Regions from separate parts of the Streptomyces sp. NPDC000880 genome, predicted to be linked through region 3. Evidence: riboswitches for the same ligand, from Rfam matches in the RefSeq annotation. Region 3 holds a riboswitch; each other region holds the start of a gene.
The links. Region 3 has a riboswitch for cyclic di-AMP ahead of ACWDO5_RS28170 (M23 family metallopeptidase). Riboswitches for the same ligand answer to the same signal wherever they lie in the genome.
Positions count from the first base shown of each region.

Region 1: it holds a riboswitch for cyclic di-AMP, as region 3 does, so the genes downstream of both, ACWDO5_RS31670 (NlpC/P60 family protein) here and ACWDO5_RS28170 (M23 family metallopeptidase) in region 3, are expected to answer to the same signal.
Region 2: it holds a riboswitch for cyclic di-AMP, as region 3 does, so the genes downstream of both, ACWDO5_RS32640 (M23 family metallopeptidase) here and ACWDO5_RS28170 (M23 family metallopeptidase) in region 3, are expected to answer to the same signal.

Region 1 is NZ_JBSFMS010000152.1:4,559-14,861, reverse strand. It holds gene ACWDO5_RS31705 (hypothetical protein) at 1-783, shown strand, start outside; gene ACWDO5_RS31700 (DoxX family protein) at 911-1,432, shown strand; gene ACWDO5_RS31695 (PspC domain-containing protein) at 1,601-2,917, opposite strand; gene ACWDO5_RS31690 (PspC domain-containing protein) at 3,070-4,371, shown strand; gene ACWDO5_RS31685 (LuxR C-terminal-related transcriptional regulator) at 4,368-5,063, shown strand; gene ACWDO5_RS31680 (NlpC/P60 family protein) at 5,219-6,274, opposite strand; gene ACWDO5_RS31675 (hypothetical protein) at 6,666-7,019, shown strand; gene ACWDO5_RS31670 (NlpC/P60 family protein) at 7,113-8,270, opposite strand; cyclic di-AMP (ydaO/yuaA leader) riboswitch at 8,273-8,436, opposite strand; gene pcrA (DNA helicase PcrA) at 8,700-10,303, shown strand, end outside.
Region 2 is NZ_JBSFMS010000165.1:1,843-12,145, reverse strand. It holds gene ACWDO5_RS32665 (ATP-binding cassette domain-containing protein) at 1-1,693, shown strand, start outside; gene ACWDO5_RS32660 (hypothetical protein) at 1,787-1,963, shown strand; gene ACWDO5_RS32655 (DNA gyrase/topoisomerase IV subunit A) at 1,989-4,439, opposite strand; gene ACWDO5_RS32650 (M16 family metallopeptidase) at 4,599-5,969, shown strand; gene ACWDO5_RS32645 (M16 family metallopeptidase) at 5,987-7,354, shown strand; cyclic di-AMP (ydaO/yuaA leader) riboswitch at 7,584-7,747, shown strand; gene ACWDO5_RS32640 (M23 family metallopeptidase) at 7,761-8,531, shown strand; gene ACWDO5_RS32635 (GntR family transcriptional regulator) at 8,713-9,390, shown strand; gene ACWDO5_RS32630 (HPr family phosphocarrier protein) at 9,537-9,818, opposite strand; partial or broken gene ACWDO5_RS32625 (GNAT family N-acetyltransferase) at 9,981-10,303, shown strand, end outside.
Region 3 is NZ_JBSFMS010000114.1:10,139-20,441, reverse strand. It holds gene ACWDO5_RS28175 (alpha-galactosidase) at 1-751, shown strand, start outside; cyclic di-AMP (ydaO/yuaA leader) riboswitch at 1,650-1,804, shown strand; gene ACWDO5_RS28170 (M23 family metallopeptidase) at 1,807-2,751, shown strand; partial or broken gene ACWDO5_RS28165 (SGNH/GDSL hydrolase family protein) at 2,945-3,735, shown strand; gene ACWDO5_RS28160 (SDR family NAD(P)-dependent oxidoreductase) at 3,735-4,022, shown strand; gene ACWDO5_RS28155 (SDR family NAD(P)-dependent oxidoreductase) at 4,010-4,441, shown strand; gene ACWDO5_RS28150 (DinB family protein) at 4,378-5,097, opposite strand; gene ACWDO5_RS28145 (hypothetical protein) at 5,328-5,519, shown strand; gene ACWDO5_RS28140 (carbohydrate kinase family protein) at 5,554-6,384, opposite strand; gene ACWDO5_RS28135 (hypothetical protein) at 6,282-6,782, opposite strand; gene ACWDO5_RS28130 (carboxymuconolactone decarboxylase family protein) at 7,012-7,581, opposite strand; gene ACWDO5_RS28125 (PPOX class F420-dependent oxidoreductase) at 7,718-8,179, shown strand; gene ACWDO5_RS28120 (MBL fold metallo-hydrolase) at 8,324-9,505, shown strand; gene ACWDO5_RS28115 (sensor histidine kinase) at 9,800-10,303, shown strand, end outside.

The sequences.
Region 1 (10,303 bases), on a different contig from region 3:
TCGCGCGCCGTCGCCACCGGCTGGGTGCTGCTCGTCGTCTTCTCGGTGCTGGTGCTCGCCCTCCAGCTGGCCTGGGCCTCGTCCGCCGCCGACCGGGACGCGCTGATCGAAGGACTTGGCCTGGCCCGTGGCGCGGGCATGCTGTCCGTCCTCGCGCTCGTGTGCGCGATCGCCGTCGTCGTACGCCGCGTGGTGGCAGTACGCGTCACCGGCCAGCGGCTGCAGAAGATTCGCGCCGACCGGCCGCGCCTGGCGGATCTGCTCTGCGACGACAGCGGGCGCGGCAGCTTCGCGGATGCGCAGTACGCCCTGGTGAGCTCCGTCGCGGCGGTCTTCGCGCTGGTACGGCTCGCCCGCCGGCCCGAGCAGCTGCCCGATCTGCCGTGGGGGCTTGCCCTGCTGGTCGCGGTCTCGGCGGCGACGTACTTCGCGGCGAAGTACGCGGAGGGCGGCCGGCCGATCGTGCTCTCGGTCGTCCGGGCCCGCGAGCCCGGGGATCTGGACGCACCCATCCGTACTGGCGACGACATCGAGATCCGCGGCGCCGGCTTCGTACCTCCGGGCGCGGGCACGCCCGACCGGCTCGCCCGGATGGTCGTGCGCATCGGCGCGGTTCATGTCCATGTCCCGCTGATCCCGGTCCCCGGCGGCTTCGCCAATCCGACAGACACCGAACTCACCGTGCCGGTCCCGGTGGACGTCGAGCCGGGGCCGGTGAACATCCAGGTGGTGACGGCATCGGGGATGGAGAGCAACCGCTGCCTCATCGAGGTGACGGACTGACCCACCTGGCGCAACGGACCGATCCCGGCCTCTCTCCATGTCACAGAGTGAGCCGCACGACTGGTGAGCGGCTCAGCTTCGTCGTACGTATGGTCAGTTGACGGGTCAACCGAAGGCGGGACCAGTGATGACACACACATATCGGGCGATGGCCGACTACGGCACGGTAGACGGAAGGCGCCGCGGCTGGAAAGAGAGGGCGAGCCACTACGCCCTTCTGCCGCTTCGGTTCTTTCTCGGCGTGACCTTCATCTACGCGGGGATCGACAAGCTCACGGACAGTCAGTTCATGGCCGCGAGCGGGCAGGGCTCCGTCGGGGAGCTGATGCGCAGCGTGCGCGACACCTCCGCCGTGCCCGCTCTCGTCGACCTTGCGCTCAAGAGCCCCGAGGGCTTCGGCTACGCGATTGCCTTCGGTGAACTCGCCGTTGGCATCGGCACCCTCGTCGGGCTGCTGGCCCGGCTCGCCGCGCTCGGCGGGGCGCTCATCTCGCTGAGCCTGTGGCTGACGGTGAGCTGGCAGACCGAGCCGTACTACTACGGCAATGACCTCGCCTATTTGATGGCCTGGCTGCCGCTGGTGCTCGCCGGGGCCCCGTTCCTTTCGCTCGACGCCCTTCTGGCCGACCGGCGACGCCGAATGCCGTAGTGCGTCCAGGTCACCGCCCCGGCCAGGAACAGACCGCCGAAGACGACCGGGAAGACCACGAACCAGGGTGTCTGCCAGGAGTCGGCCGCATCGCCCGCGTACAGCAGCGCTGCGGCCAGCACGGCGAGGCCCGCGATCAGCTTGCCCGGCCGGAATTCATGCCGGAGTTCACGACGCGGCACGGGTCACCTCCACCTGTCCGATGCCCACTTCGAGGCGGAGTTCCAGCGTGCCCGACGGCTTCGCGCCGGCCGGCGCGGGCAGGGTGCTCTGCCGGTCCTGGCCGGGGGCGATATCGATGTCGTTCGCCGCGTCTGCGGGCAGCCGGATGTCGCCGATGCCCGCTTCGACCCGCAGCTCCACCGGCGTGTCCTTCGGTACCACGACCTTGAGCTGACCGGCCCCGACCTCTGCCCTCGTCGACACTGCCCGGCCGGCGGGGACGGAGAGGGAGGAGAGGTCGAGGGTCGCGACGCCGGAGCCGAGTTCGTATTGCCGCTGGACGGCGGCCACCGAGGCCGGCTTCCAGTCCGTACGCGCCCAGTGAGTGCTGATGTCCTTGGGAAGAGCGGCAGCTCCCGCCAGCAGACCCGCCGTGATCATCGTCATCGTGATCGTGCCGAAGCCGGTACGGCCAAGCAGCGCGCTGACCAGCAGGCCGAGCCCGAACACCGAAAGCGCGCAGGCAAGACCGATCTGCAGACTCGTGCCAAGCGGACTGCCGTCCCAGCTGAGCCCCGTGCCGAGGCCGCCCGCGAGGAGGGCGAGGAGGAAGACGGTGCCGCCGATTCCGCGCGGCCCGCGCGTCTGCGGGGGAGCGGCTGACGTACGCCTCCGCGGCGGAGCGGCGGCCTCCGCGGCCGCCTGGGCCGCAGCGTCTTCCGGGCCCCACAGATAGCCGGTCGCCACCGGGCCCGTCGTGCCGTCCTTGATGATCGGGTCCCGCCACCAGGACGGGCTGTCGCGGACGGGCGGCGCCTTCGTCTCGGGCGGCGCCTCGGCCACCGCGTGCGCCGTCGCGGTGTACGGCAGCGCGCCGGCGGGGGCGGCGATACTGCGGCGCTGCGACCACACGGCCGCGCCGACGACCGCGACCGAGAGGAGGGCGGCGAAGGCAAGCGTCCCGCCGCTTCCCATCATGGACAGGAACAGTCCGCAGCCGATCAGGGCGAGGAGCACGGCCGTCAGCGACGCGCCCTCCACCCGGCCCGACAGCAGGCGACGCGCCTCGTTCTCCTCCTCGTCCTCGAAGGGGATCAGCAGCCAGGCGAAGCCGTAGAAGATCAGGCCGATGCCACCGGTCACGGAGAGCACACCGATCACGATCCTGAAGATCACCGGGTCTATGTCGCAGTACCGGCCGAGCCCGCCGCAGACACCCGCCACAACCTTCTGGTTCGGGGCGCGGCGCAGCGGCTGCGCCTCGGGTCGCGCCTCGGGCGGCGCGTTCGGTTGCGCAGGAGGCGGAGTGGTCGGCTGTGTCATACGTCCATGGTGACGGGCCCCGCGCCGGGACGGCACCCACGCCGACCCTGGCCCTTCCCTGATATCGGCCCGGCCGCGGGCCCCGGCTTTCAGGGTCGGTTTAGGGGACGACCCTGATACAACGGCCCGCCTCTGCATGTGACGATCGGGGCATGCCAGTCGCCACGCCCCGATCCGCCGGACCCTCCCGCGCCCCCGCGCCGGAGGAGCAGCCGCTGCGCAAGCTGTACCGCAGCGCCGACGGCCGGATGCTCGGTGGTGTGGCGCGCGGCCTTGCCGGGCACCTGGGACTGCCCGTCATCTGGGTCCGCCTCGTCTTCCTGGGCCTGTTCATGGCCGATGGCCTCGGCGTGCTGCTGTACGCCGTCTTCTGGATCGTCGTGCCGCTCGGCGTCGGCGGCAGGGCCGCCGAGCCGCGTTCCGTGTTCGAGGCCACGCCGGACGGCAGGCGCCGACTGCGCAAGCCCGACAAGGGACAGCTCTTCGCGATGGTCGCGCTGCTCGTCGGCGCCGCGATCTTCGCCGGCAATGTCGACATGGGCAGCAACACCAACCGCTATGTCTGGCCGACGCTGTTGATCGGCGCCGGTGTGGTGCTGGTGTGGCGGCAGGCGGACAACGCCCGCCGTGCCCGCTGGGCCACCCTGTCGACGGGTGGCCGCCGCCGCAGGCTGCTGCAACTGGGCCGCGCGCTCGCGGGCGTCGCCCTGGTCGGCATGGGCCTCACCGTCTTCATGGTGGTACGCGGCTCCGCCGCCCAGCTCGGCAACGTACTGACCGCGGCTATCGCCGTCATCGCCGGTGTCGCCCTGCTCGCCGGCCCCTGGCTGGTGCGGATGACCCAGGACCTCTCGGAGGAGCGGACGATGCGCATCCGCGCCCAGGAACGGGCGGAGGTCGCCGCGCACGTCCATGACTCCGTACTGCACACCCTCACCCTGATCCAGCGGAACGCCGACGAAGCGGGCGAAGTACGCCGCCTCGCCCGCGCCCAGGAGCGCGAGCTGCGGAACTGGCTCTACAAGCCGGAGGGCACCGGCAAGGACGAGGACGAGGAACCGGACACGTTCGCCGAGGCGGTGAAGAAGGCCGCGGCCGAGGTCGAGGACAAGCACGGCGTACCGCTGGAAGTCGTGGTCGTCGGCGACTGCCCGCTGGACGAGAAACTGGCCGCACAGATGCAAGCCGCACGCGAGGCAATGGTCAATGCGGCCAAGTACGGTGGCGAGGGCGGGGCCGTCCAGGTCTACGCCGAGGTCGAGGGCCGCACGGTCTTCGTGTCGGTACGGGACCGGGGGCCGGGCTTCGACCTGGATTCCGTCCCCGGCGACCGGATGGGCGTAAGAGAATCGATCATCGGCCGGATGCAGCGCAACGGCGGGACGGCACGGCTTCGCTCGGTGCCCGGCGGGGGCACCGAGGTCGAGCTGGAGATGGAGAGGGTGGGCGAATGACCGAGACCGAGGCTGCTGGAGAGACTGCCGAGCGGCACGTACGGGTCGTGCTCGTCGACGACCACCGGATGTTCCGCACCGGAGTGCAGGCCGAAATCGGCCAGACCGACCGCACCGGCGTCGAAGTGGTCGGCGAGGCCGCCGACGTCGACCAGGCGGTCACCGTGATCACGGCGACCCGGCCCGAGGTCGTCCTGCTGGATGTACATCTGCCGGGCGGCGGTGGAGTGCAGGTGCTGCGCCGCTGCGCCTCGCTGATGGCGGCGTCTGCGAACCCGGTGCGCTTCCTGGCGCTGTCCGTCTCCGACGCGGCCGAGGACGTGATCGGAGTGATCCGGGGCGGCGCCCGCGGCTATGTCACCAAAACGATCACGGGCACGGATCTGGTCGACTCGATCTTCCGCGTGCAGGACGGGGACGCGGTGTTCTCGCCGCGTCTGGCGGGCTTCGTGCTGGACGCTTTCGCCTCGACGGACGCGCCGCCGGTGGACGAGGACCTCGATCGGCTCACCCAGCGGGAGCGCGAGGTGCTGCGGCTGATCGCGCGGGGTTACGCGTACAAGGAAATCGCGAAGCAGCTGTTCATCTCGGTGAAGACGGTGGAGTCGCATGTGTCGGCGGTGCTGCGGAAGTTGCAGCTCTCGAACCGGCACGAGCTGACGCGGTGGGCGACGGCCCGTCGTCTGGTTTAGGCTCCTTCGTGAGGTAACTGGTACATAGCCGGGCAACCGTCCAAGCCATGTTCACCTCTTCGCGCACGGCGCGGCCGTCAGCTTCTCCGGCTACAACGACCCGGCCGCCGAGCCCCGCTCGCTGACGGCCGTGGACGGGTTCTGACCCGGCCGGCTTACGCGGGGCGGGTCGCGGCGGCGAAGGGCATCTCGTCGATCGGCGCGACGCGGACCGGGGCGCCTGGGCGCGGGGCGTGGATCATCTGGCCGCCGCCGATGTACAGGCCGACGTGGCTGACGCCGGAGTAGAAGAACACCAGGTCACCGGGGGCGAGTTGGGAACGGGATACCCGTCGGCCCGCGTTGATCTGCGTGTACGTGGTGCGGGGCAGCGAGATCCCCGCGGAGCCCCAGGCGGCCTGGGTGAGCCCGGAACAGTCGAAGGAGCCGGGCCCGGTCGCGCCCCAGACGTACGGCTTGCCGAGCGCTCCGTAGGCGTACGCGACGGCTTGGGCGGCACGGGAGTTGGGGGCCTTGAGGGAGCCGCGGGAGCCGGCTGACCGGTCGGCACGCGTGTCCGCGGGGCTTTCCGCACCGTTCCAGCTGTCGTACGAGGCGCGCTGCTCGGCGGTGAGCTCGGCGAGGAGGCGTTCGGCGGCCGCGAGCTTGTTTTGGACGGTGGCCTTGTGCTTTGCCAGCTCGGTCTGCCGGGCCTTGAGACCGTCCATGCGCTCGGCCGCCTCGGCCCTCAACCGGGCGATCTCCACGAGCTGTTGGTGCACACCGCCGATGGCGTCCGCCTGCCGTGTGCCGACCCGCTCGACGAGCGCGGCCCGCTCCAGATACTCGTCGGGGTCGGAGGTGAGGGCGAGCTGCAACCCCGGGTCGATGCCGCCGGCGCGGTACTGGGCGGTGGCGATCGAACCGAGGGCGTTGCGTGAGGTGTTGAGCCGCTCGGTCCTGCGGGCTGCCTCCTCGCGCAGTGAGTCCAGCGACGCGCGGGCCTTCGCGGTCTGCTCCTTGGCTCCGTTGTACTTCTCGGTGGCGGCCTCCGCCTCCTGGTAGAGCTTGTCGACCTTGGCCTTGATCTGTGCGGGAGTGAGACGGGGCTCGGCCTGCCCGGTGCCGTCGAACGCGGTGGCGGTCGCTGCGCCGGCGAGCGCGAGGGTGGCGGCGGTCCGGGCGGCCGGCCCGCTGAGCGGATGCTGCTTGGGTTTCCGGTGCGCTGCCACGAGGGCGTCCACGTCCTTCCGTCTTCCCCGCGGTCCGAGTCCGAGGCTGAATCCGACGCCCGATCCGACGCCGTGTCCGCCGCGTCCGCCGAATCCGACGGCGGTCCGCACGGGGGGAGCGGTCCGCCGCCGGATCTCTCGGCGGGGGTGGCCGACTGCCGCCCGGGAGCCCGGCGGCGGTGGGGAGTCGGTCACCTGAGAAGGACGCTAAACCTGAGAGTCACGGGAATGAGGCGTGGACCGGTACTGCCCGAAGCTGGATATGTGGGTGCGCTTTCTGACAGCGGGACCGACGGTGCCGGCTCGGTTTCCCGTGCAGCGGTGACCGATGCGGCGAATGAGCCGCACCTGCCCGGAGAGCGGTGGTATGGGGAGGGCTAGGCTCCGCGACATGGACGTACTCATCAATGTCTTCGTCGCCCTGCACATCATCGGCATCGCGTCACTACTCGGCGGCTTCCTCACCCAGATGAAGGCGATGGCCGCGGGAACGGCCCGCTTCACCCCGGCGATGCTGCACGGCGCGCTGACCATGCTGATCACGGGCGTGGCACTGGTGGGCCTGAACCAGGCGGACGACCAGCCGGTGAACAACCTGAAGGTCGGCATCAAGCTGGCGGTGCTGGTTGTGATCCTGGGCCTGGTGTACGTCAAGCGGGACGAGGAGAAGGTGGAGAAGGCGCTGTTCGGTGCGGTGGGCGGGCTGACGGTCGCGAACATCTTCATCGCGACGCTCTGGACGTGAGCCGGGCGTGAGCCGGGCATAGGCTGGAATGAGCTGGACATGAGAACGCCCGGGCGCCGCTGTCGGCCCGGGCGTTCGTGCGTTGACCGGTCCTCAGGCCGGGCGCACGCTGCCGTAGATCGGCATGTAGTAGATCGATTCCTCTCGGACGTTCGCACCCGGCTTGGGCGCGTGGATCATCTTGCCGTCGCCGATGTAGATGCCGACGTGGCTGATGTCGTCGTAGAAGAAGACCAGGTCACCGGGGAGCAGATCCTTCGGCGCGACCCGCTCGCCCACCTCCACCTGGTCCCAGGTGGTGCGCGGCAGGTCCACGCCCGCCGCCTTCCAGGCGGCCTGGGTCAGTCCCGAGCAGTCGTAGGAGCTCGGGCCCGATGCTCCCCAGACGTACGGCTTGCCAATCTGGGAGCGGGCGAAGGACAGGACCTTCTCGGCCTTCGCCGCGTACGTGGCGCCGCCCGCGGAGCCGGAGCCGGTGCCCGCCCCGGTGCCCGTGCCGCCGTCCTGGTTCTGTTCCTGGCGCCGCTCGGCCTCCGCCCTGGCGCGGGCCTCCTCCTGGGCCTTGGCCTCGGCCTTGCGGCGGGCCTCTTCCTCCTTCTTGCGCTCGATCGCCGCAAGCCGCGCCTTCTCCTCGGCCGTCAGCTTCGACAGCAGCGTGCGCGCCTCGCCGAGCTTCGCCTGGACGTCCTGCTTGCTGGTGCGCAGGGCGTGTTGGGAGCGGGTGAGCGACTCGAGGCTCTTCGTCGCCTCCGCGCGCTGCTCGGTGGCCGCCGCCCGCTGGGTCTCATAGTCCGTGATCGCGCTGCGCTGACGGTCGGTCAGCCGGCTCATCAGCTGCGTCTGGTCGAAGTAGGCCTCCGGGCTGTCCGCGAAGAGCAGCGCGGCGGTCGGGGTGACCGCGCCCGTGCGGTACTGCGCGGCCGCGTAGTTGCCCAGCGCCCGCCGCGACTCGTTCAGCTTGTCCGTGCGCTTGGCGGCGTCGTCGAGCAGCTGGTCGACCTCGCGGCGCTTCTCCGCGGTCGCTTCCTTGGCCTTGTTGTACTTCTGGGTCGCCGTGCCGGCCTGCCGGTACAGGTCGTCGACCTTTTTCTGCACCTCTTCGACGGAGGGCTTCGGCTCAGCGGGTGCGGCGTTGGCGCTCTGCGTGGACAGCAGGGTGACCGAGGCGAGGGCTGCCGTCGTGAACCCGACGGCGGGGGAGGTCTTAACGGTTCGACTTCGCGTTTTGCGATGCGACGCCAAGGCCGACATCTCCTTCTTCCGTGGACCGCCTACCGGGTTAGCTGTCGGGTTCGGGCGGAACGGAAGATCGCCCTACGGACCGAGTGAGGCAGGGTCCGATTCACCCCGGTTGTGCATAGTGGGTCCCCGGTTCCGAACTCTCTTGTGGAAAGCCCGAATTCGGCGCAGGCCGCCCGATTGGCGTGGATCGCCATGGGGGTACGGGCTGCCCTGGTGGAGCACGCTAGCCAACTCGTGTGGCTGCTGTGAAGGTTGATGTTCGAAATGCCCGATACGTTTTCGTGACCTTGGCGATCGGCGAACCGGTGCCCTCGTGTGATGACCCGGTGGCACGGGTCGATGACGGAGAGTGGCGGCTTCAAATCGTCCGCCCGTGTCGTCCGTCGTATCCCAATGCGGCGGCGAGCTGTCAGTGCGGCGGCCTAGACTCGTAGAGCGATGAGCAGCCTCTTTGACGACAGCTTCCTGGCGGACCTCCAGCCCAGCGCGGAGCACCACCCGCCGCCGCCCGAGGACTCGGCCCCGGAGGAGATCCCTGACGATCTCTTCCAGGGCGCTTACGACGTCCCCCCGGCCCGGGACCCGTACCACCGCGACGGCGCCCCGCGCACCGTCGTGGACCCCGCCACCCTGCTCGAGGGGCTGAACGAGCAGCAGCGTGCCGCCGTCGTGCACACCGGCTCGCCGCTGCTCATCGTGGCCGGGGCAGGGTCCGGCAAGACCCGGGTGCTGACCCACCGGATCGCGCATCTGCTGGGCACCCGCAGCGTCCACCCCGGCCAGATACTGGCGATCACGTTCACCAACAAGGCCGCCGGCGAGATGAAGGAGCGCGTCGAGCAGCTCGTAGGCCCGCGCGCCAACGCCATGTGGGTCATGACCTTCCACAGCGCCTGCGTCCGCATCCTGCGCCGGGAGTCCAAGAGGCTCGGCTTCACCTCGTCGTTCTCGATCTACGACGCCGCCGACTCCAAGCGCCTCATGGCCCTGGTCTGCCGTGATCTGGAACTCGATCCCAAGAAGTTCCCGCCGAAGTCCTTCAGCGCGAAGATCTCGAATCTGAAGAACGAGCTGATCGACGAGGAGACCTTCGCCGACCAGGCTGTCGACGGGTTCGAGAAGACGCTCGCCGAGGCGTACCGGATGTACCAGGCGAGGCTGCGCGAGGCCAATGCCCTGGACTTCGACGACATCATCATGACGACGGTGCATCTGCTGCAGGCGTTCCCGGACGTCGCCGAGCACTACCAGCGCCGGTTCCGCCATGTCCTGGTGGACGAGTACCAGGACACCAACCACGCTCAGTACACACTCGTACGCGAGCTGGTGGGTCCCTCGGGCCCGGATGACGACCCGGCCGAGCTCTGCGTCGTCGGCGACGCCGACCAGTCGATCTACGCCTTCCGCGGCGCGACCATCCGCAACATCCTCCAGTTCGAGGAGGACTACCCGGACGCGACGACGATCCTGCTGGAGCAGAACTACCGCTCCACGCAGACGATCCTCTCCGCCGCCAACGCCGTCATCGAGCGCAACGAAAGCCGCCGCCCGAAGAACCTGTGGACCAACGCCGGCGCCGGCGCGCAGATCACCGGCTATGTCGCCGACACCGAGCACGACGAGGCGCAGTTCGTCGCCGACGAGATCGACCGGCTGACGGACGCCGGCGACGCGAAGGCCGGCGACGTCGCGGTCTTCTACCGTACGAACGCCCAGTCCCGTGTTTTCGAAGAGATCTTCATCCGGGTGGGACTGCCGTACAAGGTCGTCGGCGGAGTGCGCTTCTACGAGCGCAAGGAGGTCCGGGACGTCCTCGCGTATCTGCGAGTTCTCGCCAATCCCGAGGACAATGTCCCGCTGCGCCGCATCCTCAACGTCCCCAAGCGCGGCATCGGCGACCGCGCCGAGGCGATGATCGACGCGCTCGCGCTGCGCGAGAAGATCACCTTCCCGCAGGCGCTGCGCCGCGTCGACGAGGCGTACGGCATGGCGGCCCGCTCGGCCAACGCCGTCAAGCGGTTCAACGTGCTGATGGAGGAGTT
Region 2 (10,303 bases), on a different contig from region 3:
CAAGCCGATCCGCAAGTACACCAAGAAGGAGATGCAGGACTTCCTCTACCGGGAGCCGACCAAGGTGAAGGTCGAGGGCGTGAACCTCACCTACGAGGGGCTGATCCCCAAGATCCAGAAGTCGTTCCTCTCCAAGGATCGGGAGGCGATGCAGCCGCACATCCGGGCGTTCGTGGACCGGGCGGTCACCTTCACCTCCTGCCCCGAGTGCGGTGGCACCCGGCTCAGCGAGGCGGCCCGGTCGTCGCGGATCGGCAAGATCAACATCGCCGACGCCTGCGCGATGCAGATCAGCGACCTGGCCGAATGGGTCCGCGGTCTCGACGAGCCGTCGGTGGCGCCGCTGCTCGCCGCGCTGCTGCACAGCCTCGACTCGTTCGTGGAGATCGGGCTCGGCTACCTCTCGCTCGACCGGCCGTCGGGCACGCTGTCGGGCGGCGAGGCGCAGCGCGTCAAGATGATCCGCCACCTCGGCTCCTCGCTCACCGACACCACCTACGTCTTCGACGAGCCCACCATCGGCCTGCATCCCCACGACATTCAGCGGATGAACGACCTGCTGCTGCGGCTGCGGGACAAGGGCAACACGGTGCTCGTCGTCGAGCACAAGCCGGAGGCGATCGCGATCGCCGACCACGTCGTCGACCTCGGCCCCGGCGCCGGTACGGCGGGCGGCACCGTCTGCTTCGAGGGCACCGTCGAGGGGCTGCGGGCCGGCGGCACCATCACTGGCCGCCATTTCGACGACCGGGCCGCCCTCAAGGCGACGGTGCGGACGTCCACCGGCACGCTGGAGATCCGCGGCGCCACGGCGCACAACCTGCGCGACGTCGACGTCGACATCCCGCTCGGGGTGCTCTGCGTGGTCACCGGCGTGGCGGGCTCCGGCAAGAGCTCGCTCGTGCACGGGTCGATCCCCGCAGGCGCGGGTGTGGTGTCGGTCGACCAGGGCGCGATCCGCGGCTCGCGACGGAGTAACCCGGCGACGTACACCGGACTGCTCGACCCGATCCGCAAGGCGTTCGCGAAGGCCAACGGCGTGAAGCCGGCGCTGTTCAGCGCCAACTCCGAGGGCGCCTGCCCCAACTGCAACGGCGCCGGCGTCATCTACACCGACCTGGCGATGATGGCCGGCGTCGCCACCACCTGCGAGGAGTGCGAGGGGAAGCGGTTCCAGGCATCGGTGCTGGACTACCACCTCGGCGGCCGCGACATCAGCGAGGTACTCGCGATGTCGGTGACCGAGGCCGAGGAGTTCTTCGGCGCCGGCGAGGCGCGCACGCCGGCCGCGCACGCCATCCTCGGCCGGCTCGCCGACGTCGGGCTCGGCTACCTCAGCCTCGGCCAGCCGCTCACCACGCTGTCCGGCGGCGAGCGGCAGCGGCTCAAGCTGGCCACCCATATGGCCGAGAAGGGCGGTGTCTACGTCCTCGACGAGCCGACCACCGGACTCCACCTCGCCGACGTCGAGCAGCTGCTCGGCCTGCTCGACCGGCTCGTCGACTCCGGCAAGTCGGTCATCGTCATCGAGCACCACCAGGCGGTCATGGCGCACGCCGACTGGATCATCGACCTCGGCCCCGGCGCCGGCCACGACGGCGGCCGGATCGTCTTCGAGGGCACACCCGCCGACCTCGTCGCCGCCCGCTCCACCCTCACCGGCGAGCACCTCGCGGCCTACGTCGGCACCTGACCGAGGCCCTCGCGGACACCGTGAGACGAGCAAGGAGCCCGACGATCAGGTCCGAGGCGCCGTCGGCGGGCCACCTACAAGCGCCCCCACGGGGTGCGTCACTTCCTTGCCGCCTACGACCTCTCCACCAACAGGCTCTATGGGCACATCAATGTGAAGAAGGGCAGGACCGAGTTCCTGGCCTTTCTGCGCTACGTGCGATCGCTCCATCCTCCTGGGGGTCCGCAAGCCAAGGTCGGGACGGACCACCAGAAGACCAAGCAGAACTAACCAGCAAGATTTCGGGCGCATGACACTAGCTCGCCGGCCCCGCCAGCACCGCCACCGCCGACGTCAACGGTGTGCCCGAACCGTCGCGGCGCGGGTCGGTCTCCGGCAGCTCGGCCGGTGCGCCGTTCTTCTGCGCAGCCCGCGCCGGAGCCGCGCCCGCCCAGGCCAGTACGAGCACGTCCTCGCCCTTGAGGAACCGCTGGCAGCGCACCCCGCCCGTGGCCCGCCCCTTGCGGGGGTACTGGTCGAAGGGCGTCAGCTTCGCCGTCATCGCCGAGTCGTCCAGAGTGCCGTGCGAGCCGGCGACCGTGAACACCACCGCGTCCCCGGCCGGGTCCACCGCCGTGAACGAGATCACTTCGGCGCCGTCCGCCAGCTTGATGCCGGTCATGCCGCCCGCCGCCCGGCCCTGCGGCCGCACCTGCGCGGCCGGGTAGCGCAGCAGCTGCGCGTCGGAGGTGATGAAGACCAGGTCCTCCTCGCCCGTACGCAGCTCGGCACCGCCGACGACCCGGTCGCCTTCCCTGAGGGCGATGACCTCCAACTCGTCCTTGTTCGCCGGATAGTCGGGCACCACACGCTTGACCACACCCTGCAGGGTGCCGAGCGCCAGGCCCGGCGAGGACTCGTCGAGCGTAGTGAGGCAGACGACCCGCTCGTCCGCCTCCAGCGACAGGAACTCCGAGACCGGCGCCCCGCCCGAGAGATTGGGCGTCGAAGCGGTGTCCGGCAGCTGTGGCAGATCGATCACCGAGATCCGCAGCAGCCGCCCGGCCGACGTCACCGCGCCCACGTCGCCGCGCTGCGTGGCGGGCACCGCGGAGACGATCACATCGTGCTTGGCGCGCCTGCCGCCGTCGTCCACCGGCGGCTCGCCCGTGGCCGTACGGGCAAGCAGACCCGTCGAGGACATCAGCACCCGGCACGGGTCGTCCGCGACCTCGAGCGCCACCGCGGCGACCGGCGTGCTCGCCGACTCCAGCAGCACGGTGCGCCGCTCGGTGCCGAACTTCTTCGCCACCGCGGCCAGTTCGCCCGAGACCAGCTTGCGCAGCTCGGCGTCCGACTCCAGGATCCCGGTCAGCTCGTCGATCTCGCCGTTCAGCCGGTCGCGCTCGCTCTCCAGCTCGATGCGGTCGAACTTGGTCAGCCGGCGCAGCGGGGTGTCCAGGATGTACTGGGTCTGGATGTCGCTGAGCGAGAAGCGCTCGATCAGCCGCTCCTTCGCCTGCGCGGAGTTCTCGCTCGACCGGATGAGGCGGATCACCTCGTCGATGTCGATCAGCGCGACGAGCAAGCCCTCGACCAGGTGCAGCCGGTCGCGCCGCTTTGTCCGCCGGAACTCGCTGCGCCGGCGCACGACCTCGAAGCGGTGGTCGAGGTAGACCTCAAGCAGCTCCTTGAGCCCCAGCGTGAGCGGCTGCCCGTCCACCAGCGCCACGTTGTTGATGCCGAAGGACTCCTCCATCGGCGTCAGCTTGTAGAGCTGCTCCAGCACGGCCTCCGGAATGAAGCCGTTCTTGACCTCGATGACCAGACGCAGACCGTGCGAGCGGTCGGTGAGGTCCTTGACGTCCGCGATGCCCTGGAGTTTCTTCGACGAGACCAGGTCCTTGATCTTGGCGATCACCTTCTCCGGGCCGACGGTGAAGGGCAGTTCGGTGACGACCAGGCCCTTGCGGCGTGCCGTGACGTCCTCCACGGAGACCGTCGCGCGGATCTTGAAAGTGCCGCGCCCCGTTTCGTACGCATCCTTGATGCCGGCCAGGCCCACGATCCGGCCACCGGTCGGCAGGTCGGGCCCCGGGACGAGCCGCATCAGCGTCTCGAGGTCCGCGCCCGGGTGCTTGATCAGATGGCGGGCGGCGGCGATGACCTCGCCCAGATTGTGCGGCGGCATGTTCGTCGCCATGCCGACCGCGATCCCGGACGCGCCGTTGACCAGCAGATTCGGGTAGGCGGCGGGGAGAGTGACGGGCTCGCGCTCCTGGCCGTCGTAATTCGACTGGAAGTCGACGGTGTCCTCGTCGATCGACTCGGTCATCAGTGACGTCGCGTCGGCCATCCGGCACTCGGTGTACCGCATGGCGGCCGGCGGGTCGTCATTGCCGAGCGAGCCGAAGTTGCCGTGCCCGTCCACCAGCGGCAGGCGCATCGAGAACGGCTGCGCCATCCGCACCAGGGCGTCGTAGATCGACGCGTCGCCGTGCGGGTGCAACTTACCCATGACCTCGCCGACGACACGGGCGCACTTCACATAGCCCCGGTCGGGGCGCAGGCCCATCTCGTTCATCTGGTAGACGATCCGGCGGTGCACCGGCTTCATGCCGTCACGTGCGTCCGGCAGGGCCCGGGAGTAGATCACCGAGTACGCGTACTCGAGGAAGGAGCCCTGCATTTCGTCCACCACGTCAATGTCGAGGATCCTCTCCTCGAAATCGTCCGGCGGCGGGGTCTTCGTGCTGCGGCGGGCCATCGCGGCTGCTGCTCCTTCGCGTACCAGGTCTGGAACTGACGCCGACCATTGTGGACCGTCCCACTGACAACGCTGACCGCGACCCGGGAACTTCGCCAGGTGTCAGCGCGCTTGCATACAGTGGCAGGACTTCTCCATATCGCGATCGAAGGGACGTACATGCCCATGGGTCACACGGCCACAGCGCAGGCCGGTTCCGGCGGCCTGACAGCGACTGAGCACCGGCTGGCCAACGGCCTGCGCGTGGTGCTCTCCGAGGACCACCTGACCCCGGTCGCCGCTGTCTGCCTCTGGTACGACGTCGGCTCACGCCACGAGGTCAAGGGCCGTACCGGCCTCGCCCACCTCTTCGAGCACCTGATGTTCCAGGGCTCGGGCCAGGTGAAGGGGAACGGCCACTTCGAGCTGGTGCAGGGCGCCGGTGGCTCGCTGAACGGCACCACCAGCTTCGAGCGCACCAACTATTTCGAGACGATGCCCACACACCAGCTGGAGCTGGCGCTCTGGCTGGAAGCCGACCGGATGGGCTCGCTGCTTGCCGCGCTCGACGACGAGTCGATGGAGAACCAGCGCGACGTCGTCAAGAACGAGCGCCGCCAGCGGTACGACAACGTTCCGTACGGCACGGCTTTCGAGAAGCTGACCGCCCTCGCCTACCCCGAGGGCCACCCCTACCACCACACGCCGATCGGCTCGATGGCCGACCTGGACGCGGCGACCCTCGAGGACGCCCGCGCCTTCTTCCGTACGTACTACGCGCCGAGCAACGCCGTGCTGTCGGTCGTCGGCGACATCGACCCGGAGCAGACGCTCGCCTGGGTCGAGAAGTACTTCGGCACCATCCCGTCCCACGACGGCAAGCAGCCGCCGCGCGACGGCTCGCTCCCGGAGACCATCGGCCGGCAGCTGCGCGAGGAGGTCGTCGAGGAGGTGCCGGCGCGGGCGCTGATGGCCGCCTACCGGCTGCCGCACGACGGCACGCGCGAGTGCGACGCCGCCGATCTGGCGCTGACCGTCCTCGGCGGTGGCGAGTCGTCCCGGCTGCACAACCGTCTGGTCCGCCGTGACCAGACGGCTGTCGCGGCCGGCTTCGGCCTGCTGCGGCTGGCCGGCGCGCCCTCGCTCGGCTGGCTGGACGTGAAGACGTCCGGAGGCGTCGAGGTCCCGCAGATCGAGGCCGCGGTCGACGAGGAGCTCGCGCGGTTCGCCGCGGAGGGCCCCACGCCCGAGGAGATGGAGCGCGCGCAGGCGCAGCTGGAGCGCGAGTGGCTGGACCGGCTGGGTACGGTAGCGGGCCGCGCAGACGAACTGTGCCGGTACGCGGTGCTGTTCGGCGACCCGCAGCTGGCGCTGACTGCCGTGCAGCGGGTGCTGGACGTCACCGCCGAGGAGGTGCAGGCGGTCGCCAAGGCCCGGCTGCGCCCGGACAACAGGGCAGTGCTGGTCTACGAGCCCATCTCGGCCGGCGACGGCGACGGCGAGGGCGACGACAGCGACGAGACCGACGAGCACGAGGGGACCGACCAGTGAGCGACGCTGCCGTGACCATGCAGTTCCACCCGCAGCCGGCCGCGGGTCAGGCCCGGCCCTGGGCGTTCCCCGCCCCCGAGCGCGGCACGCTGGACAACGGGCTCACGGTGCTGCGCTGCCACCGTCCCGGCCAGCAGGTGGTTGCCGTCGAGATCTGCCTCGACGCGCCGCTGGACGCCGAGCCGGACGGCCTCGACGGCGTCGCCACGATCATGGCGCGCGCCCTGTCGGAGGGCACCGACAAGCACTCCGCGGAGGAGTTCGCGGCCGAGCTGGAGCGCTGCGGAGCCACGCTCGACTCGCATGCCGACCACCCCGGCGTCCGCGTCTCCCTGGAGGTGCCGGTCTCCCGGCTGCCGAAGGCGCTCGGCCTGCTCGCCGAGGCGCTGCGCGCACCCGCCTTCGCCGACAGCGAGGTGGAGCGGCTTGTACGCAACCGTCTCGACGAGATCCCGCACGAGACGGCCAATCCTGCCCGCCGTGCCGCCAAGGAGCTCTCCAAGCAGCTCTTCCCGGCCTCCCTGCGCATGTCGCGTCCCCGTCAGGGCACGGAGGAGACCGTGGTCCGGATCGACTCCGCGGCCGTGCGGGGCTTCTACGAGGCGCATGTGCGGCCCGCCACGGCCACCGCGGTGATCGTCGGCGACCTCACCGGGGTCGACCTGGACGCCGTGCTGGCCGACACCCTCGGCACCTGGAAGGGAGACAGCGCCGCGCCCCGTCCCGTACCGCCGATCACGGCTGACGACACGGGCCGCGTGGTCATCGTGGACCGGCCGGGCGCCGTGCAGACGCAGTTGCTGATCGGCCGCATCGGGGCGGACCGGCACGACCGCGTGTGGCCCGCGCAGGTGCTCGGCGCGTACTGCCTGGGCGGCACCCTCACCTCCCGCCTGGACCGCGTGCTGCGCGAGGAGAAGGGCTACACCTACGGCGTACGGGCTTTCGGTCAGGTACTGTGGTCCGCCCCCGACGGGTCGGGCGCCGCGATGCTCGCCATCAGCGGCTCGGTGGACACCCCCAACACCGGACCGGCGCTGGAGGACCTCTGGAAGGTGCTGCGCACGCTCGGGGCCGAGGGGCTCACTGACGCCGAGCGGGATGTAGCCGTGCAGAACCTGGTGGGTGTCGCCCCGCTGAAGTTCGAGACGGCGGCGTCCGTCGCGGCCACGCTTGCCGACCAGGTCGAGCAGTCCCTCCCGGACGACTACCAGGCGCAGTTGTATGTACGGCTGGCCGAGACCGGCACCGTGGAGGCGACGGCCGCGGCCGTAAACGCCTTCCCGGTGGACCGGCTTGTCACGGTGCTCGTCGGCGACGCCTCGCAGATCGAGGAGCCGGTCAGGGCACTGGGCATCGGTGAAGTGACCGTTGTCACGGGCTGATTGACCGCAAGACGATCGGTCATACCTGGCAAACAACTCTAAGCAGACAAGCAGAACCCCGGCCTCCAAAGCGACGCCGGGGTTCTGTCTTATGCCCGGTTTGATGGAGAGGATGCCTGTCTGCCCTGTGGCATGCACTACAAAACGGCCTGTCTGTTTGGTGAATGAAAGATGCCCCGCCTAGCGTCGGTCCGGCTGTCCGCCAGAAGCCCGCCGCACCCGCGGCATCGGGCAGCCATCGCCGAGTCCCCGTATGGCGCGAGCCTGGGGAGCCGGGGACCCAATCAGTCCCTGGGGTGAATCGGACGCCTTCGCACCCGTGCGGAGGAGCCCGTAGGAGACCTTCCTGCTCCGAACCCGTCAGCTAACCCGGTAGGCGAGAAGGAAGGAAAGGATCAGCCACTTCATGGCGTTCACCCGTGCCACCGGGAAGCACCGTGCCCCGAGCCGCCTGACGCGCAAGAGCGCGAGCATGGCGGGCGTCGCGGCCCTTGCCACGACCGGCGTCATCGGAACCCTCGCTTCCCCGGCGCTCGCTGCCGACACGAGTGCCTCCGCATTCGAGGACACCGGCCTGACCCAGATCGTGGCCGCCGACTCGCTGGCCGACCAGATCGCCGACCAGGCCGCCGCCCAGAAGCGGGAGGCCGCCCAGGCCGCCGCCAAGGCGAAGGCGGAGGCCGAGGCCAAGCGCAAGGCCGAGGCCCGCGCCAAGGAGGCTCGCGAGGCCAAGGAGCGCGCCGCCCGCGAGGCCGAGCGCAAGCGCCTCAACTCCTTCCGGCTCCCCGTCGCCGGCTCGTACGTCACCACCGGCTACAAGGCCGGCGGCTCGCTCTGGTCCTCCGGCAGCCACTCCGGCGTCGACTTCCGTGCCGCGTCCGGCAGCGCGGTCGTGGCCGTCGGCGCGGGCACCGTCGTCGAGGCCGGCTGGGCCGGCGCGTACGGCAACAACATCGTGATCAAGATGAAGGACGGTTCGTACACGCAGTACGGCCACCTCTCGTCCATCGGCGTCTCGGTCGGCCAGCGGGTCACCCCGGGCCAGCAGATAGGCCTCTCCGGCTCGACCGGCAACTCCACCGGGCCGCATCTCCACTTCGAGGTCCGCACCAGCCCCGAGTACGGCTCCGACATCAACCCGGTCGCGTACCTGCGCGCGCACGGCGTCGGCGTCTGAGCGACACCCCTCCGGTGAACGAAGGCCCCGGCCGCCGCCGGGGCCTTCGGCGTTCGGCCCTCTGGCCAAAAGGTATCCAAGAATTTACAGGGGCCATCGGAAAATCCGGTCCACTGCAATAGAGTCACCGAACAGGCGTCAATCGGCTGCGTTTCGCGCGGATTAAAGCGGAGGTTCGGTCATGCGCATTCCCGCGCACTCGGTATGCACGGCGATCCGCGACGACATCGTCTCCGGTGTATTCGAGCGCGGCAGCCGGCTCACGGAGGAGCAGCTGGCGCGCCGCTACGGCGTCTCCCGGGTCCCCGTGCGCGAGGCCCTGCGCACGCTGGAGTCCGAGGGCTTCGTCACCACCCGCCGCCACGCCGGCGCCTGCGTCGCCGAGCCCACCGAGCAGGAGGCGGCCGACCTGCTGGAGGTCCGGATGCTGCTGGAGCCGCTGGGCGCGGCCCGGGCCGCCCAGCGCCGTACGGAGGCGCACCTCAAAGTCCTGCGCGGTCTCGTAAGGCTGGGCCAGGAGCGGGCCCGCCGCGGCCAGGGCGAGGATCTGCGCTCGCTGGGCAGCTGGTTCCACGAGACGCTCGCCCAGGCCTCCGGCAGTCCCGGCCTGACCGCCCTGCTCACCCAGTTGCGGCACAAGATCACCTGGATGTACGCCGTCGACCAGCCCGCCAAACCCATCGAGTCCTGGGGCGAGCACGGCGCGATCGTGGACGCGGTGGCGCGCGGCGATGTGGAACGGGCGCGGGCGCTGACCGCCCTGCACGCCGAGCGGGCCACGGCCGCGCACCGGCTGCGCCGTCTCGAGCGGGTGAGGACTTCGCAACCTGCTGTAAACACCGCGAGCGCCCGCAATTAACAGCCGCACCGTATACAAAGAGAAGATATTTGTGGGGCTGATTTTATGCTGCCCGAATTCATGGGCCGGCCGTAAAAAAGCGGAGCCGCGGTCTCCCGAATTCGGGATGTCGAGGCTCCGCCGTCCAGCAATTCGACTGTCGGGTTTCAGACGGTCTCGGGAAGCTCTTCGAGCCCCTCGGCGACCAGCTTGGCCAGACGGTCCAGGGCGGCGTCGGCGCCGTCCGCCTCGGAAGCGAGCACGATCTCCTCGCCGCCCTGAGCGCCCAGGCCGAGCACCGCGAGCATGGAGGCGGCATTGACCGGATTGCCGTCGGCCTTGGCGATCGTCACCGGGACGCCGGCGGCCGTGGCGGCACGGACGAAGATGGAAGCGGGGCGGGCGTGAAGGCCCTCGGCCCAGCCGACATTGACGCGACGCTCAGCCATGGTGTTGCCCTTCAAGTCTTAGCGGTTGTCTAGACCAGTCTCTCATGCGTTGCTGCGTGCTCGCACCGGCGTTCGGCCGGGAGCGGCCGCCGATCGGACCTCCCCAGACTGCCCGCGGCCAATGGCCGCCGCTACCGGTGGGTGAGCCTTACGCTTTCTGGCATGCAGACCGAGCCGGACCACGCCTACCCCGATCACTGGGAAGCAGACGTGGTGCTGCGCGACGGCGGCACCGCGCGCATCAGGCCCATCACCACCGAGGATGCCGAGCGCCTGGTCAGCTTCTACGAACAGGTCTCGGACGAGTCGAAGTACTACCGCTTCTTCGCGCCCTACCCACGGCTCTCCGCCAAGGACGTCCACCGCTTCACCCACCACGACTATGTGGACCGAGTGGGTCTCGCGGTCACGGTCGGTGGCGAGTTCATCGCGACTGTCCGCTACGACCGGATCAACTCGCAAGGCCGCCCCGCGAGTGCCCCCGC
Region 3 (10,303 bases):
CGTGAAATGGGACTTCAACCGCTGCTTCACGGACGCGGGCTGGCCCGGCGAGAAGTACCCGCAGAAGCTCTGGGTCGAGCATGTGCACGCGCTGTATGCACTCTTCGACCGGCTGCGCGCGGCGCATCCGTCCGTCGCCTTCGAGTCCTGCTCGGGCGGCGGCGGCCGGATCGACCTCGGAATCCTCTCCCGTACCGACCAGGTGTGGACCTCCGACAACACCGATCCGCTGGACCGGCTCGCCATCCAGCAGGGCTTCACCCAGTTGCACCCGGCACGGGTCATGGCGGCCTGGGTCACCGACAGCCCCAATGTCCAGCTCAACGGCCGCGTCAGCACGCTCCGTTTCCGCTTCGTCAGCGCGATGGCCGGTGTTCTCGGCGTCGGCGGCGACCTCACCGAGTGGACCGATGAGGAGCTCGCCGAGGCACGCGGCTGGGTGGACCTCTACAAGAAGATCAGGCCGCTGGTGCAGCACGGCGAGCTGCACCGGCTGCGGGCGCCCGAGGGCGGGCTCAGCGCCGTGCAGTACATACGCGGCGACGAGAGCGTTGTCCTCGCCTGGCTGCAGGCGCAGCACTACGGCGAGCAGCCGCCCAGGCTCAGGCTGCGCGGCTTCGACCCGGCAGCCTCCTACGAGTGCCTGGACACCGGCGCCGTACACCGGGGGGCCGTACTCCTGCACCACGGACTGGACACCGGACTCAAGGGCGACATGGACGCCACCGTGATCCGGCTGCGTCGCCGCTGATCCGACTCCGAATCGACTCCGAATCGACCCGGCCATGAACGCGAACTTCCATGGCCGGGCGAGGGCTTCAGGAGCAACGAGCGGATACGGCGCAGACGGCTCGTCGGGGCGCGGCATACCCCCGTACCCCGCTGCAACGGATTCCGGCGACTCCTCCGGCTCAAGCCTGCCGCGAATTTCGAGTGGACGACGGGCAATTCGGAATGGGCCAAAGGAGATCAGGGGGCTCTACGAGGGGTGACATCGAGAAGGTCGACATCCATGATCGGGATGTACGCGGAGAAATCCCCGGCCGCATTCGCCTTCGGCGACACCGTATTCAGGATCTTCATCCCGCACCCATCCCGCGCGCCGCGGGGGCCTGCGCCGGCGCGATCGCGGCGGCCTTCGCCACGTCGCCCCGGATGCCTCCGCGGTCGGCTCCACCCCCTCGTTCCGGAAGAGCGGCCCGTCGCGGACGCGGCACCATTTTGTCCAGTTTTGCGGTTGAGGCCGAGAGGCAGTCGTCGAGCAAAGGCGGTGGGTCACGGTGGAATTCCTGTGGTGTTGACAGGAATTCGGGGTAAGTGGGCTCGATCGGCTGATCATCATTAAATGACACTTCTGTCCGAATTGGCCGGTTCGGCATAACGTGCCCCGTATGTAAGGGAGATGGGACCCGACCCGTGAGCAGGATCATATCCGTGACGTTCCGTGGTGGTGCGGCGGAGTCGAATTCCTTTGACGGAAGGACAGTTGGGATCCCGTTGGGATCCATTATTCACGGAGCGTAACCGGAATTCTGTGGCGATATCGCATGGATCATTGACCCGGGAAAGTGATGGCTTGTACCCGCCCGTCCGTCTCGCTTACGTTCCCGTCAATCCGGACGGACCGCCTAATCCTGCCGCCGACCGGAATTCGAAACCCACCAACGCGTGGCAGGAGCGGGGGACCCAGGTAGTACGCCATTCCGGAGTTCCGGACGGCTCGGGGTTAAGTCGCGCACCGCGCGGCCGGGCATCTCCAGCCCGAACCCGACAGCTCACCTCGTAGGCGCCGGAGAGGAATGCGCCATGCCCGCAAAGGGTAAGCACCGCCGTCCAAGGACCAGCCCGATCACGCGCGGCTTCGTCGCCGCCGGCACGGGTGGCGCCGTCATCGTGCTTCCACTGATGGGCGCCACCGGCGCCCACGCGGCGGGCAAGACCGCTCCCGCCGTGGCGGCTGCGGCAGTGACCGCCGCCGCGACCCCGGCGGCCGCCAAGCCGGCCGCCGCCCCCACCACGTACTCCGTCGTCGCCGGCGACTACCTGGCCAAGATCGCCAAGGAGCACGATGTGTCCGGCGGCTGGAAGAAGCTGTACGAGGACAACCGTGAGCAGATCGGCGACAACCCGTCGCTGATCCGCCCGGGCCTCAAGCTGACCCTCGGTGCGACGTCGAAGGCGAAGGCTCCGGAGAAGGCGCAGCCCCGCGAGGAGAGCCAGGCCGGGGCCGAGTCCAAGGCCGCACCGAAGGCCGCGTCGAAGGCCAAGGCCTCCTCCGACTCCGGCTCGGACCCCTCCGCGCAGTCCTCCGGTGACTCCGCGAGCGCCCCGCAGACCAGCGGCTCCGGCTTCACAGCCCCCGTCGACGGCGCGACCGTCACCACCCCCTACCGCATGACCGGCGCCATGTGGTCCAGCGGCTACCACACCGGCGTCGACTTCGCGGCATCCTCCGGTACCACCGTCAAGGCCGTCGGCGCGGGCACCGTCGTCTCCGCCGGCTGGGCCGGTGCGTACGGCAACGAGGTTGTGATCCAGCACAGCGACGGCAACTACTCGCAGTACGCCCACCTCTCCTCGCTCTCCGTCTCCGCCGGCCAGAGCGTGAGCGGCGGCCAGCAGCTCGGCCTCTCCGGCTCCACCGGCAACTCCAGCGGCCCGCACCTGCACTTCGAGATCCGTACCGGCCCGAGCTACGGCTCGGACATCGACCCGCTGGCCTACCTGCGCCAGTACGGCGTCTCCATCTGATCCGCGTCCGGTCCGCCTGATCCAGCCGAGGCGCAGACAGCACACCGCTCTCCCCTCGCACCGCCACCCGGCGGCGCGGGGGGAGTCGGCGTATTCCGGGTTGGACGAAACTTGGCCGGTGGCAAAGATCACCCCTCGTCAACCCCTCCTTGCGGTCGCGTAGGTCACATCCGTAAGGGAAAGATGTGGTCTCGTGGCAGACGATTCGAGAACAGGGAAAAATGGCGCATTCGGGTCGTACGCGGCGATCGGTGACAGCTTCACCGAGGGCGTGGGAGACCCGGGTCCGAACGGGATGTACGTCGATGGGCTGACCGGTTCGCGGTCCTGCTCGACGACCGGACCCCGGAGCACACCTTCAGGTACGCCAATCTCGCCGTGCGCGGCCGTCTCCTCGACCAGATCGTCGAGGAGCAGGTGCCGAGGGCGAAGGAACTCGCCCCGGATCTGGTGACGTTCTGCGCCGGCGGCAACGACATCATCCGGCCGGGCACCGACCCCGACGACGTGGCCGAGCGCTTCGAGCGCGCCGTCGCCGACCTCACGAGTGCGGTCGGCACGGTCATGGTCACCACCGGATTCGACACGCGCGGGGTGCCGGTGCTGCGCCATCTGCGCGGCAAGATCGCCACGTACACCGCGCATGTACGGTCCATCGCCGACCGCTACGACTGCCCCGTCCTCGACCTCTGGTCGCTCAAGTCCGTTCAGGACAGGCGCGCCTGGGACGCCGACCGGTTGCATCTGTCGCCCGAGGGACACACCCGGGTTGCGCTGCGCGCCGCCCAGGTACTCGGAATCGATGTGCCCGCCGACCCCGACCAGCTGTGGCCGCCCCAGCCGCGGCGCGGCCCGCTCGACGTGCGCCGTGACGACATCCACTGGGCGCGTGAGCACCTGGTGCCGTGGATCGGCCGACGGCTGCGCGGCGAGAGCTCCGGCGACCATGTCGAGGCCAAGCGCCCGAACCTGCTGCCCCTGTGATGGCGGCGGGGTGGGGTGCGAGGGACCTGCCCCGGCTGACGGGCCGTACGGCCCTGGTCACCGGTGCCAACCGCGGCATCGGCTTCGCGGTCGCCGCGGGCCTCGCCGGCGCCGGGGCGCGGGTGCTGCTCGGCACCCGCGACCACGACCGCGGCGCGGCCGCGATGCACCGGCTGCGCGCCGAGGTGCCGGGCGCGCGGGCCGGGCTGCTGCCGCTGGATCTGGCCGACCTGGACTCCGTACGCGAAGCAGTGCGGCTCACCCCCGACCCTGGCTGGATCTGCTGATCAACAATGCCGGGCTGATCGCGCCACCCCACCGCCGCACCACGGCGCAGGGCTTCGAGTCGCAGTTCGGCACCAACCACCTCGGGCACTACGCACTCACCGCGCTGCTGCTGCCCAGACTCCTCGACCAGCCGGGGAGCCGCGTCGTCACCGTCACCAGCATGGCGCAGAGCAGCGCCCGCCTCGACTTCGAAAATCTGCAGAGCGAGCGCCGCTACGGCGCGTGGCGCGCCTATGGCATGTCGAAACTCGTGTGCTTGTCTACCCGTCCGGCATCGACGTGTCCAGCTCCACCAACCGCTCACTGGCGTGTGGATCGGAAACGCCATGGAACACCCTCGCCGCGCGCCCGGGCCTACCCGGGAGTGGTGAAGCGGGCCCGCCACAGGTCGCGGAGCAACGCGATCTCGGCCATGTGATGGATGAATTCGAGGTTGGCCCCCGCCAGCACGGCGATGAATGGGTCGTCGGGATCGGAGCCGTACGGGTACTGCGAGAAGCCGACCGTGTCGAGCTGCTCGTCGGTGATGGCGGCGACGCTGTCGCGCCAGCGGTCGATCAGCGCCCAGAACCGTTCGAGTGCCAAGGCGGCGGAGGGGGTGAAGTCGACCAGCAGCTTCGGCTCCTGCCGCCGTTCACCGAAGGTCCACTCCCATTGGCCCGCGAAGCAGGAGTGCAGGTGCCCCAGCCGCCACGCGATGGTGGTGACCGGCACTTCGTCGGGCTCCGGCGCACCGGTGTGGGCGAGGATCTGTTCGACCCGCTCGACGCTCACGCTCCAGTCATCGGCGATCTTGGCGACCGTCATGCCGCCGGCAGCCTGCCGGGAGATCTCGGCGTACTCGTTCGCCGGGATGTCCGGGGCGCCCTTGTCGAGCACCCACTCGCCCGGCCCGTACGCCCGGGGCGTCGCCGCCTCGCCCCGGCGCCGGATCGACCAGCAACCGGCCACCGGCTCCCACAGGCACTCCTCGTCACCGAGCCCCGTCAGCCGCACCTGGGCCATCTCCCTGGCCTGGTCGAACTGGTCGAGCAGCAAGCCCAAACGGTCGGTCCGCGCGCCCTCAGTCTCCATGCCTGGCTCCCCTTCGCCGTCGCGTCTCGTACCTCACTGCGCTCAGGCGGAAGTTAACGGCTCACCTCACGGAGCGCCACCGATTTTCTCGCCCACGAAGCGGTGCAGCACCACCCGCATCACCGCACTCGTTCAGGCCGTCCCCACCCTCCACGTGACCTGCTCAAGCTGAGGTTGGAAAAGGCTCCCTGACTGTTCAATCGCCGGAGCTGATTGGCGGCGCGCTCCCGGTGCTGCGTGCGGCGGCGGACCCGGACGCTCGGGCCGGTGAGTACTACGGCCCCTCCGGCCTCGGCTCCTTCAAGGGCGCACCGAAGCCGACGGCGTTCTCGGCGCGGGCGCAGGACGCGGCGGTGGCGCGCCGGCTGTGGGAGGAGTCGGCGAGGGACGGGATCGGCTTTCCCGTTCCGTACGACGGCTGAGGAGCCCGCCGTACGAACCAATGCGTCCCGTGCGTCAGACCTGAGACGGCACGAGTCCGGCGGGGCCGATCAGCGCCGTGCTGCCCTCGCCCGTGCAGGCGTGGGCGCCCGCCAGTGCGCCCAGCCTGGCGCTCTCCTCCAGGTCGCGGCCGGACAACCGCCCGTAGAGAAAGCCGCAAACGTACGCGTCCCCCGCGCCGTTGGAGTCCACCACCGGTGCGGGCGGGACCGCCGCGGGGATCGGGCGTGGGGTGCTGCTGCCGTCGCGGGTGAGGAGGTACGAGCCGCCGGCGCCCGCCGTCGCGACCACCGTCTGTGCCCGTCCGTCGCGCAGGATCTCCCGCATCACCGAGGCGATCCGCTCGCCGGCGCCCGCCGCGCTCAGGAAGACCAGGTCCGAGCGGAGCGCGAACTCCCGTTGGTGATCGGCCAGTCCGTCCCAGTCGTGCAGGTCGGTGGAGACGGGTACGCCGAGCGCCTCGATGTCGTCGTAGAGGAACCGCGCGAAGTTCACGATCGAGAGATGGATGTGGCGGGCCCGCCGCAGATGTGGGAGGTAGAAGTCGCGCGGCATCCGCAACTCCCCCGGATCGCGGGCGTCGTAGAAGGACATGCGGCGGCCCGCGGGGTCGACGAGGTTGACCGCGCGACGAGTCCCGGTCGGGGAGAGGAGCGGCTCGAAGGCCACCCCGCCTTCGGCGAGCCGTGCGCGGACCTGGTGGCCCGGCCAGTCGTCGCCTATGTAGTCGAGGAGGGTGACATTCAGCCCGAGGGCCCGGCAGCCCAGGGCCACGTTGCCGCCGGTGTGGCCCGGCGATTCGCGGATCGGGCCGACCCCGACGGAGTCCGAGAGCGGGACCGGCAGAGAGTCGACACGGACGACCGTGTCCACGCCGGTGCCGCCGACGACCAGCACATCGTGGGGGAGAGGATCTGCCTGCTGAGACTGAGACTGAGACTGAGACTGAGACTGAGACTGAGACTGAGACTTGGACTGAGACTGCGGCTGCTGAGACACAGTTGCCAAGTATGGGGGAAGAGGCTGTGCGCGCACGGCCGTTCAGCGAGCGGCGGCGGTGAGCGCGGCGCGGTCCACGCCGAGCTCGCGGGCGAGCGCGTCGTCGGTCCATTCCAGCATCGGCTTCGCCGCCCGTCAGAGTCGTCGCCGCCATGTCGCATGCTCCTCGAGATGATCAGCCGCATGATGTCCGAGGTGCCTTTCTCGATCTCCTCCAGCTTGGCGTCCCGTATCCACTGCTCCACGGGAACTCGCGCGAATACCCCGTCCGTCGAGCATCCAGACGGCTTGCCGAACTGCTGCCCGCGCCGCTCGGTCGTGAGCGGACCAGCCCGATGGGGAGCTCGGACATGTTGCCTCCAGGCACGACGACGGACGCAGTAACTGAATCGTCGGTCAGTATCCGGAGGGGCGAGCTCCCCTGCCAACGTGATCGTCAATAAACTCGCCGGGTGGACCGAACGGCCGTAGCGGTCAGCCGGCCGTGGAGCGCCGGCGGGCCGGAATCTCGCAGTGGTCCTTGAAGCCCTGGCTGGTCAGCCCAAGTGCGGAGTTCATCCGCGAGCGCAGGTTCTCCACCGCCACCATCGCGGTCAGCTCGACGAACGCCGCCTCGCCGAGAGCCATGAGCAGCCGCTTCGTCAGCTCGTCCTCGACCCGCGGCGGATTGGCCGTCATCGCCTCCGCGTACTCCATGACGTCGCGCTCCAGCGGAGCGTAGACATCGCTGTCGCGCCACATCGGCACATCCTGGAGCTTGCGCACGTCCATGCCCTGCTGCCGGCTCTCCCAGTGGCCGAAGTCCATGCACCAGCTGCACCCGATCGAGGCCGCCGACGCCATCACCGCCAGCGCCTTGAGGCCCGGGTCGAGGCTCTTCCACTTCGCCACCGACTGCTCGAAACGGAAATCCGTCCACAGCACCTGCGGGTTGTGGGCCAGTGCCCGGGCGGGGTCGAGGACCTTTCCGTACACGCGCTTGGAGTACCACTGGGTGGCGCGGAAGAGGAGCGAGCGGCGCGGGGTGAGCGAGATACGGGCCATGACGAGCCTCCTGAGGTGTGGTCGACGCCCTTTGTCGACGCCGTATTCACGCATACGACGGACAGCGCGGTCCCGGATGTGACATCGCGGGGGGAATCTCAGGAACACCCGCACGGGGACAGGCGTTGCTGTGGTCATGACGGACATCGACGCACAGCAGGACGCGCAGCGGGACGCGGAGGACGCCCTCCTCGAGCTGGTCGACGAGTACGACGGAGGGGTGCTGGCCACCATCAAACGGGACGGCAGGCCCCAGCTGTCCAATGTGAACCACGCGTACGACCCGCATGAGCGGATCATCCGGGTGTCCATCACTGACGACCGGGCCAAGACCAGGAACCTGCGCCGCGACCCGCGCGCCTGCTACCACGTCACCAGCCCCGACCGCTGGGCCTGGACCGTCGTCGAGGGTACGGCCGACCTCTCACCGGTCGCTGCCGACCCGCACGACGCCACCGTCGAAGAGCTGATCACCCTCTACCGCGACGTGCAGGGCGAACACCCGGACTGGGACGACTACCGGCGCGCGATGGTCCGCGACAAGCGCCTCGTGTTGCGGTTGCGCGTGGAACGGGCCTATGGCCAGCCGCGCCGCTGAGCCCACCGCCGGTGCCGGTGGCCGTCACCGCCGGCACACCCAGGGTGACGCCCACCGGCACCAGCACGGTGCGCGGCCTCCGCGCGTTACCGCACTGGCGTACCGCCCGCACATAATGAAAAGACCCCGACATCTGGAGGTGCTGTGACCGGCGCCGGCTCGCCCCACTCTCTCAGCTCCCGGCTGCGGTCCCTGCGACCCGCCGCGTTCGGCGCCGACCCGGCCGGAGAGCGGTGGGCGCGGATTCTCCGCTCGCCGAACTTCTCCGACGGGTCCTTCCAGAACCCCGTGGGGGCCAGGACCAGGCCGTCCGGCAGCTCCATGATCGAGTTCGCCAAGATCTACTTCCGCAAGGAGGCACGGGCGCGCCGGTCCCCCGTCGGCGTGGTGCCCATGCACCCCACGCCCCTTGCCGACCTGGCGAAACCGCCGGCCTCCGGGCTGCGGCTCACCTGGATCGGACACTCCAGCGTCCTTGCCGAGATCGACGGCCGGCGGGTCCTCTTCGACCCGGTCTGGGGCGACCGCTGCTCACCCTTCTCCTTCGCCGGACCCAAGCGGCTGCATCCTGTTCCCGTGCCGCTCGCGGCCCTCGGCCCGGTCGATGTCGTCGTCATCTCCCACGATCACTACGACCATCTTGATCTGCCCAGCATCCGCGCCCTGGCCTCCACGGACACGGTCTTCGCGGTGCCGCTGGGCGTCGGCGCGCACCTCGAGCGCTGGGGCGTGCCCGCCGACCGGCTGCGTGAGCTGGACTGGACCGAGTCGACGGAAGTCGCCGGCATCCGGCTGACCGCCACCCCGGCCCGCCACTTCTGCGGCCGCGGGCTGCGCAACCAGCAGCACACACTCTGGGCGTCCTGGGCCGTCACGGGCCCGGAGCACCGGATCTACCACAGCGGCGACACCGGATACTTCCCCGGCTTCAAGGACATCGGCGCCGAGCACGGCCCCTTCGACGCCACCATGATCCAGATCGGCGCTTACAGCGAGTACTGGCCGGACATCCACATGACGCCGGCCGAGGGCATGCGCGCCCACCTCGACCTCCAGGGCGGGCAGCCGTCCGGCGTGATGCTGCCGATCCACTGGGGGACGTTCAACCTCGCGCCGCACCCGTGGGCCGAGCCGGGCGAGGGCACGGTCGCGGCCGCGGCCGCCGCGGGCGCGCCCATAGCGCTGCCGCGACCGGGCGAGCCGTTCGAGCCGACTGCCGAGGGCGTTCCGTCCGAGCTGTGGTGGCGTGCGGTGGCGACCGCGCCCGTCGAGGGCTGGGCCAACTCCGGCGGCGCCGGCAGCCCCGAGGTGGCGCCGACCGCCTGATCCCCGAGCATCCGGCCCCCGCCGCCACCGACGCGGCGACGGGGGCCGATCGAGTGTTTTCGGGCAACAGTGCGAGGCCTCATACCAGAGTGGGACGAATGTCGGGCAAGTTTGTCAACCGCCCGTCCCACGTGCCCGCTTCGCCACTACCGTGTGTGGCCGGTGATCAACGGACGGCTCATGTTGCGTACGGAATTGCGTACGCCCATATTGCGCACAGCGAGCCCTCCGCCGAGCCGAAACTGACCACGTGCAGTACGCCGATTCCTGGGGCCCCACGTACCAAGGACGCTGATGTCTCAACTACGCGCACCCGCCGCGCGGCCGGACCGCCGTGAGGGCGGGCGCCACGGCCGGCCAGGCGCCCGCTCCCTGTCGGCAGCGGGAAGGTCGCATCCCGTGCCGTCGTCGCCGGAAGCCCGTATACGCCCTCAACTCCTGCGGACCGCAGTCCTGCCGGCGGTCGTCGCCGCGCTCAGCGGCGCAGCCGCGGTGATCTTCACGATCCGCATCGCCACCCCTCAGCCATCCGCCAGTCTGTGGGCCGTGCTCACCGCCTCCGCCATGGTCGCCATGGCCGCCGTGGCGGCGGCGGCGTTGGGCGCGGACCGCATGGCCAAGTCCGTACTCGACCGGTGCGCCGACCTGCGCCGCTCCACCGCGCGCGGTCAGGCCGACCTGCGCACCGTGGTCGAGCAGCTCAGACGGGGGGAGGTACCGCCTGCCCGCGGTACGCCCTCGCCCACTCCGCTCGCTGGGGACGAATTCGACCTGCTGACCCAGGAGTTGAGCCGTTCG